One region of the Paenibacillus anseongensis genome, then DNA from elsewhere that is predicted to be linked to it. Evidence: riboswitches for the same ligand, from Rfam matches in the RefSeq annotation. Region 1 holds a riboswitch; the other holds the start of a gene.

The links. A riboswitch is a leader RNA that binds a small molecule or an ion and turns the genes downstream of it on or off. The one in region 1 is predicted to bind cyclic di-AMP.
Region 2: another riboswitch for cyclic di-AMP. It lies ahead of GON05_RS14125 (CAP domain-containing protein); the one in region 1 lies ahead of GON05_RS33165 (HAD family hydrolase).

The regions. Positions count from the first base shown of each region.
Region 1 is NZ_WSEM01000034.1:474,805-479,230, forward strand. It holds gene GON05_RS33155 (hypothetical protein) at 1-969, shown strand, start outside; gene GON05_RS33160 (Ger(x)C family spore germination protein) at 966-2,051, shown strand; gene GON05_RS33165 (HAD family hydrolase) at 2,078-2,488, opposite strand; cyclic di-AMP (ydaO/yuaA leader) riboswitch at 2,552-2,714, opposite strand; gene GON05_RS33170 (DUF2179 domain-containing protein) at 2,721-3,236, opposite strand; gene thpD (ectoine hydroxylase) at 3,291-4,196, opposite strand; gene GON05_RS33180 (ectoine synthase) at 4,220-4,426, opposite strand, start outside.
Region 2 is NZ_WSEM01000012.1:360,396-364,821, reverse strand. It holds gene GON05_RS14145 (extracellular solute-binding protein) at 1-142, shown strand, start outside; gene GON05_RS14140 (hypothetical protein) at 219-395, opposite strand; gene GON05_RS14135 (ATP-dependent DNA ligase) at 578-1,423, shown strand; gene GON05_RS14130 (alpha/beta-type small acid-soluble spore protein) at 1,477-1,710, opposite strand; cyclic di-AMP (ydaO/yuaA leader) riboswitch at 1,890-2,025, shown strand; gene GON05_RS14125 (CAP domain-containing protein) at 2,033-2,725, shown strand; gene GON05_RS14120 (GerAB/ArcD/ProY family transporter) at 2,790-3,866, opposite strand; gene GON05_RS14115 (hypothetical protein) at 3,882-4,109, opposite strand; gene GON05_RS14110 (Ger(x)C family spore germination protein) at 4,106-4,426, opposite strand, start outside.

The DNA of each region.
Region 1 (4,426 bases):
TCATTCGTGATAATGGCTTGTTTTGAAAGGTTTCCTGGACTAGGCTTTCCGGAAATATGCGATCTATACCTCCCAAGATGGTTTACCATTGTCAACACCTTGTTTGTAGGTTTATTTATCTGGCTTCCAGCCGGAATCATCGTTATATATGCCTATTCAGAGACAGCTCGAATGTTCTTTTATCCAGACGTAAATCCTTACATAAATTTATTTCTCATGGTTAGTGCTGCGTTATGGGCGAGTACCCGGTCAACCCGATCCGTCCAGTTTATACATGAAATCATGATGCTTATCATCTCTCCTTTCCTTCTATTATTTCTAGTTAAAGCTATGGTTAATGAAAACTTTAGTTGGGACGCAGTCCGATACGTTGCTGGATATGTAAACAAACCACCATCCTTCAAAACGATTGTTTCGGCCACATTTCTGTTTTCTGGTCATTTCAGCCTAGTTCTTTTTAATCGCTTGCATAGCGATGGATTTCACTTCCGAAATCGTTGGGTCGTTCCCCTATTCGGATGTTTCTTCTTATTGGTTACTTTTTTCGTGCCTATCGGATTTCACGGTACAGTTGGTGTTGGCGATTACGTTTACATTTGGAGTATGACGGCAGATTCCATGATTATGGAGTATGGATTCATTAATCGGGTTTTATTTGTCTTTTTACTGCTCTTCACTGGAATATCATTGCTCTTTGTTATGAACACTTGGCACACAGCCATCATGTTCATTAGATATACAATTAATCATTCAGTAGCTGTAGAAGAAGAGCCGGTACCCAAGATAAATATATGGTTAGGTTTAGGTGCTGGGATCTTGTCTTTCATTTTTATGCGCTTTGTAAACGTAGAAAGAAACCAGGTTATCTCTGAGATTTGGCTCATGGCCCGTTTTTTCACTGAAATGATATTCGTCTTTATGATGCTTTATTTTGTATGGAGAAAAAAGAAGGAGAACGCCTTTTCATGAGGATATTATTACTTGTCATTATGCTCTACCTTTGCTTTTGCCTTGGAGGTTGTAGCTTTAAGGACATTGATAAAAGATTCTTTGTAGTAGCTATGGGGGTGGATTGGACTGGAGATAAGGAAAATCCTTATTTGGTAACACTTCGCCTCGCGATACCAGCATCCAAGATTGGTGAAGGGCTAGCGGAGAGTCAAATCGAGCATTTGGAAGCCCCAAGTATAGCCGAAGCAGTTAGAAATATCAAAGCTCATGTCGATAAAGAGCTCGATTTCGGACATTGCCGGATGTTCTTATTCGGTAACAGCCTAGTAAAAGAGTCGATGGAAGAACCGCTCAATTGGCTTGCCAGAAGAAGAGACATTCAGCTGATAGCCTATATGGCATTAGCCGAACCGAGCGCAAACAAACTGCTAAAAGAGAATCCATCAACAGAAAGATTGGCGGGCAACTCCTTTTACTTAACCTTTGGCAAAGAAGGAACGGTTTCACCTTACACCGTGACTGCTCTTCTCTTCGATAATTTCCGTCGATTTAAAGAAAAGGGACTTGATCCTTACCTTCCCATCATTAGATTTGATGGGGATTCATATGTTGTCGAGAAGCTTTCTTTACTTGATAAAATGAAAGAAAAACTTGTCTTAGACCCGAAAGAAACAAAACTGTATAACATGAGTGCGAATGAGTTTAGCCGATCTGGTATTCCTATTAACTATAAAGGAAAGCGATTGGCCTTTTACGTGTCGAGGGTGTCGCGTCATGTTTCTATATCGAAAGATGACATTCCTATCGTCAGTCTTCATCTCAAAATAAACGGAATGATTGAACAAAGCCCAATTACGGTCATGGACGCCAATACTCTTCAGATCCAAAAAATGCTTGAAAAAAACGTAAACAGTACCACACAAGAATTGTTATATAAAATCCGCAATGCCAAGGTTGACCCCTACGGCTTTGGACTTCATTATCTGAGTCAATATTTCGGCAAAGAGGAAGACTGGGAACATTGGCAAAACGTCTACTCTCAAATCAAATTTGAAGTTAACTCTCAAATCATTATTGAAAGCACCGGACTTGTCCGTTAAAGAAGAGGTTAAGTCCGGGTGCATCTTTATGGAAGCAGCAGGAGCGATGCTTCTTGATTATTATTGATGTATGTAAAATGGTCAGCTCCTAGAGCTCTGTAAGTCACTCTTGCATTCCCACGTTTTGTTATCACATGTATGGACTTCGGATTCCAATCTTTACAAATTTGAATATATCGACAGCATAGATTAAAACTAACTTCAAATAAATATACTTTACTAATTCGTATCTCAGGCGGAGTCCAGCTGGTTACATCTTCGGTATTCACCATAATAATACGATCAACACCCATCGCTTCCAAGCGTTTTTTTCCGTAGTTGTTATTCGTAATCGCGTAATATTGAATTCCCTTCGTTCTTAGTAAGTTGATAAATTCCTTTCCCGCTCGGTTCGGTGCGGAAACCAAAACATATTCAGTGCAAGTTTGTTCAGACATATTCAATTTTTCTCCTCCTTATGGAAGGCAACGAAAGCAACTGCCTTACGCCGTTATTTTCGTAACCACACCAATAATACGCTTACGAAGTTAGCTGTCGGATTTGGACGTGAGAATCGCCCTACACGGTGGATTCCGTGATTCACCCCACTGTGCATAAAATAGCATGCAGCAGTTTACTATGGTTCCTCCGCTCCTGAATGTCAGGATTCAGCGTTATCAAGATGACAATTTATTTACGTGTAGCATTTAACCAGAAACCGCCATGCAGTTTTCTGGGCTCCACAGTGACAATGAATGCTTTATGATCAATAGCCAGGATGCAGTCATACAAAAACTTCTCATTTTTGCGACGTGCGAGAACTTCCAAAACCATTCTCTCACCATCTCTTCCCCAACCAACCCAAGAGGTAACACCAAACCCTTCTTTGCGAAGATAAGCCGCCATATAACGATGCAGCTCATCTGTAATAACTTTAACCGTAACATATCCTAGAGCCAGTTTTTCTTCGATCCATGATCCAGCAAGCACACCTAATCCATATCCGATTGCATAAACGATTAAACATGCAGGTTGGTTTACATATTTTAGAACGAGATTAAGACCTATCACATAGATAAGAATTTCTAGCATACTGATTGCAGCAGCCGTGTATTTTTCACCTTTGAGGGTCAAGATCATGCGAAGTGTAAAACAAGACACATAGACGATCTGAATCACAAGAATGCTGCATATGATCGTGAACACAACATCATCCTTTCGATTATAGGACCCGCCGAAAGGCGGGCCCCAACCTGATAATTACCGACTAGCGATGAAGTTTGGTCTAGGTTGTTTGCCGGAATAAGGCGCATTCAGCTTATTTAGTACACTATTGTAAACAATAAAAACATTGCTTCGCGGATCTGGGGTAATGTTGCTATTGGAGCCATGCATCAAATTACAATCGAACAATAGGATGGATCCAGCTTTTCCAGTTGGAGCAATGATCCCCCCTTGCCCCGCCAGGTATCTCAAACTATTCTGGTCAGGTACACCATATTCCTGACGGCGAAGCGATGTCTTGTAATTGTCATTAGGCGTTTCTCCTACACAGGAAACAAATGTACGATGCGAACCTGGTATTACCATAAGAGGACCATTATTTGGTGTGTTATCTTCTAGAGCAATAGAACAACTGAGCGCTCTCATCCGCGGCATCCCATCTTCCACATGCCAGGTTTCAAAATCCGAGTGCCAATAAAATTCTTTACCTGTAAAGCCTTGTTTGAAATTTATTCTAGATTGATGCACATAAGTATTACTACCCAAAATTTGCTGAACTATGGCCTCGATCTGCTTATTCTCAGCGATTTGTTTGAATGCTTCATCATCTCGGTGTACAGCAAAGATGGATCGAATTTCATCACTTCCAGGCTCTTTAATTACTTCTGGTTTTTCAAGAAGACGACTTTGATCCCAGAGTCTTGCTAACTCCTTTTTCCATACCTGCACCTGATTTTGATCAAAAAAGGACTCTAGAAACAAATAACCATTCTTATCATAAAAAGCTAGCTGCTCCTCATTGATTACGGACTGAGTGATCGTATGATCATAAACGACTGGGTCTTGCCTCTCCAAGAGATTTGGTTCCTCATAAATTCTTGACGGGTACGTATCTTGCATACTGGAATGATTTAATGCCACTTGTCCTTTGGATGTCATCATGGTCTTCTACCGCCTTTCGTGATTTAGCTTAATGGATATGCGCCTTGAGCATCATGCACTTCACGACCTGTAGTTGGTGGATTAAACACACATATCATCCGCATTTCAGTCTTCCCTCGCAGGAAGTGCTTCTCGTGACCATTTAAAACATAAAGGGTCCCAGCGTTGATCTGGTATATATCTCCACTCTCCGCCAGCTCGATTTCACCTTCCCCTTGAATGCAATACAC
Region 2 (4,426 bases), on a different contig from region 1:
TATTGACGACGCCCGCACGAAGTATATCCTAGGCAAAATCGATGAGGCAGGCTGGAAGCAAGCGATCGAGCAGTGGAGAAAAGCCGGCGGCGATAAAGTTATTGAGGAGTTCAGCGCGCAATACGCGAAGAGCGGCAAGTAAGATTGTAAAATAGCAGAGGCGCCCATGAAGGTAGAGAAATTCTACTTTCGTGGACGCCTCTTATGCGTATGGCAGTTCAATTCCATCCTTTAGCAACAATGGGTTTCTTCTTCGTCTTTTTGAATAATCTATAAAATAAGCCGAGTTCTTTTTTCCGTTTGAGAGTGAGTTTGATCCCTTCCAGCAGCAGCATTGATCTAAGTTCGTCGCGACGGTTTAACGTATGCAGTCTTTTGATAAATAGCTTGTCCATGCGAACATCCCTCCCATTCATCTACCTCCATTATAAACGGAATCTGCGAATTTGATTGTCGCTTTGTAGAGAGGGATTGCACTTGTTTTGTCGAAAATGGAGCGGGTAGGCCTCGATTTCCTTCAAGTCCCTATAGGCAGATGAATCACAGTGCAGTATTATCTAACGTAGGGTGATATCATATGTTCATTTCTCCTATGCTTTTGCAAGACGCCAAAGATAATAGACCTTATAACAGTAAACATCATGTGGCAGAACTGAAGTTAGACGGTTTCAGGTGCATTCTTTCTAATTTAGACAAACTCTATGTATATACGAAAGACAATCAATTGGTAACGCATAAATTTCCTGAGTTGTTCCAATGCCCGATTCACGAGGGAACGATCCTTGACGGTGAATTGGTTATTTTGGATGATCAAGGTAAACCGGACTATGAAGCGATGTCAGCCAGATTTTTAAACCCGACAGACTTATCACCTGTTGTATTTTTTGCATTTGATATTTTAAAATACAAGGGAATTGATGTCACTGAATTACCCTTGCTTAAACGCAAGGAGCTGTTGGAGCAAGCTTTCATCGAGAATGACAGGTACAAAAGGGTGAAGGTTTACGAGGGTAAAGCAGTGGATTATTTTGAGAAAATCCGGCAGGATGGGCTTGAGGGTATCATTTTGAAGTCGAAAAAAGAACATTTCAAGTACGAGAGCAACAAACGCTCCAGGCAATGGCAAAAAGTGATTAACTGGACTTATGCAGATGTCTATATTTCTGGTTACAGGAAAAATAACTTTGCTTTGCTGGCGTCCATTGATTCAGCAAATGGTTTGAAGATTCCGGTTGGGGTGATTGAGACCGGGGTAACGCCTCAACATCAGAAGGCGCTGGATGGCGTGAAGCACCGATTAGTCTACAAAGAGGACAATCATTTTGCTTATATGGAACCGCGGCTAATGGCCAAAATCAAGACGAAAAACTGGACGAGAAACGGAAGGCTTCGTTCGCCGGTTTTCATGGAATTTGTGATGTAAAAAAAGACTGGATCACCAAGGAGGAAGTGGTGGTGCAGTCTTTTCTTTGTTCATTACATGCGTCTAAAATTACCTGTGCTGTTGCCGCTTAGCTGTTGCTCAGCGATTTGAATCAATCTTCTCGTAATGTGTCCGCCGATTGCGCCGGTATCGCGAGTAGCCATGTAGCCGTAATACCCGTCCTGAGGAATCTGAATACCTAGTTCCTGAGCGACCTCATATTTCATTTGCTCAAGAGCTGATTTTGCTTGTTGCACAAGTAATGTATTGCTTCTACTGCTAGCCATCTGGATTCACTCCTTTATTTGGTGTATGAGTATTTTGTGGAAGTTATGGTTTTTTATTCATGGTGCTGGAAAATTTTTTTGCAGCGCGATGATTGCGCTTTCATAAAGCGTTGGAAAATTTTGCGGCATGTTTTCGGAAAAACCCCGTGTTACAATCGGAAAGATCGATTATGGATCAAAAACTTAGAAGGCCGAAGCTTCTTAGAAAGCACGGGGGACCCATTCTTTGGGGTGAAGTCGCTATGTAAGCGACCGGGTGATTACTCTTTGACCCGAATCCGACAGCTAACCTCGCAGGCCGCAAAAAGGAGAGATTTCTATGTTGAAACGTTATAAGCAGCTAGTCGTAACCGGTGCTATTGGTCTGAGCGTCCTTATGAGTTCCAGCGCAGCTATGGCGGCATCCGCCACGTACACGGTGTCAGACAACGATACCATGTGGTTGATCTCCCAGAAGTATGGCGTGAGTCTCACTTCGCTGATTCAGGCTAACCCTCAGGTTGCCAACCCGAACGTGATTTGGTCTGGGATGACGTTGAACCTTCCTGGCAGCACATGGACAAGCGGCGGCTCTCAAACACCAGCCCCGTCAGCGCCAACTCCATCAACACCAGCAGTTCCGTCAACACCAGATACACCTACGCAATCCGCTTTTGCCAGCCAAGTCGTTACATTAGTTAATCAGGAACGGGTAAAAGCTGGGCTTCAAGCGCTAACCAGTGATAACGCCCTTACAGCTATGGCGTTGGATAAAGCCAAAGATATGTACAACAACGACTATTTTGATCATACGTCGCCGACTTACGGGTCGCCTTTTGATATGATGAACACTTATGGCATTCCTTATTCCTATGCAGGTGAGAACATTGCCAAAGGACAACCTACACCAGAGGCGGTCATGGAAGCATGGATGAACAGTACGGGTCACCGTGAAAATATTTTGAACCCTAATTACACGAAAATTGGGGTCGCCTATTATAACGGAGAATGGGTGCAGGAATTCATCAGCAACTAATGCTCTATAGCGAATTTCAAACAAACAGCCCTTGTGATTTCCCAGGTGGGATTTCGCAAGGGCTTTATTTATATTTCAACTTCGCTATCCCCCACATCAAGAGTGGCAGAATGATCCCATGGATGGGCAATAAATAAGGAATCGCGATTTTTTGTGGAAATACCACGGAACTATCGATAAAGTCCCGAGGAATCAAGGTAAGCAGAGCGATAACCGGTGCTACGAACCAAATCATACGTCGCCATTTTTTAAGACCGAAACTTTGAGCTGTTCCATATGTGCAAACAAAAAAGTAGAGAGAAACTTTAGTGAACACACTAATAATCCAGATGGCGATAACAAAGGAATCGAGGTTTTGAAAAAAGTCGAAATAGGAAATATATCGGATCAGATTAAAGTAAGGATAGGTTTGGCCCGAAGCGGAGATGTGTCCAAATACCGAAAGGATTAAGAAAGTCGAAATGCTTGTTAAGAGACCTGCAGCAGCCACCCCGAGTATGGCCGGTTTCATCCCATCTTGAGGCTTTGCAAGAAAGCCCATAATGACGAACAGAAGGATGCAATCTCCAAGAAATGTTGAGGTCGGCAGCGCACCTTTTAGGATAGTCATCGCACCGGTATCCACATAGAAGGGAAGGATATTGTTGATATGTATATTTTTTAGGCTCAGCAAGAGAGGAATAGCAATCCCGAGCAAGGTTAAAGGCCCTAAAATTTCGCAGCATCTCGCTATAACTTCTAAGCCCGAGAAAGTTACATAGATCGCTACGAGGAGCATGCCTAGCATCGGGACAAGGATCGGCGTTTTGGGAAGAATAGTCGCAACGATGAACTCTGCGTATTGCCTTATGATAATCGCAAGCACGCTGTACCAGTAGATGAAATACAACACCATAACCGTATAGCCGATGTATCGACCAAATAATTTTTTTGAAAACTCTACGATGGTTTGCCTTGGATGATAGATACTCAATCGTGAGCAAACATAAGCGATCCCTGCACCTATTCCGGTTGCGCAAACGGTTGAAAGCCAAGCGTCTTGCTTCGCAGTTTGGATAGATGGATTTATGGTCAGTAAAATGGTCATTCCCAGCTGCATGGTCAATATCATCCAGAATAATTGTTTCCCGCCAATCTGCATGTCCGTGAGGCTCCTTTAATGATCTAAGAGTTTACCGAGAGGGTAGAAAATGTAATTTACCAGCTGCGTCGGACCCGGCATACTCGGATTCATGACTAAAACGATCGCTAGCATCCAGCATAAGGCTAAAATAGAGAGATAAGCCGCTTTGTCTTTGGTCGGTCTGTTTTTCAAGCGAAACCACTGAAAGAATGTGATGATCAAGCACGCGGCCATGCATAGGGGAATGTCTTTGGATGTCATTGGATATACTCCTCTTCCTTATCATTTTCCTCTTGGGATCGAGAAGACTTGATGCTGGAAAGCCCAGGACGCAGCATTCTGGCATCCGATTGTACAGTAACTTCGACGTTCGGGAAGATCTCGTTCCAAAGTTTTTGGTTTTGACGCCATTCCTTAGGGTACGCTCGGTGGAATTCCCCAGCGAAATCAAAAATGTCGGCTTTGAAACCTTGCTGAACCTTTCGCAAAGCAACTGCGACACGCTCTTCAATGTCATCATTCATAGCGGCTTCCACGCGTTTAACAGCTTGCTGATCGGAGGCGAGATCAAGTGAAGT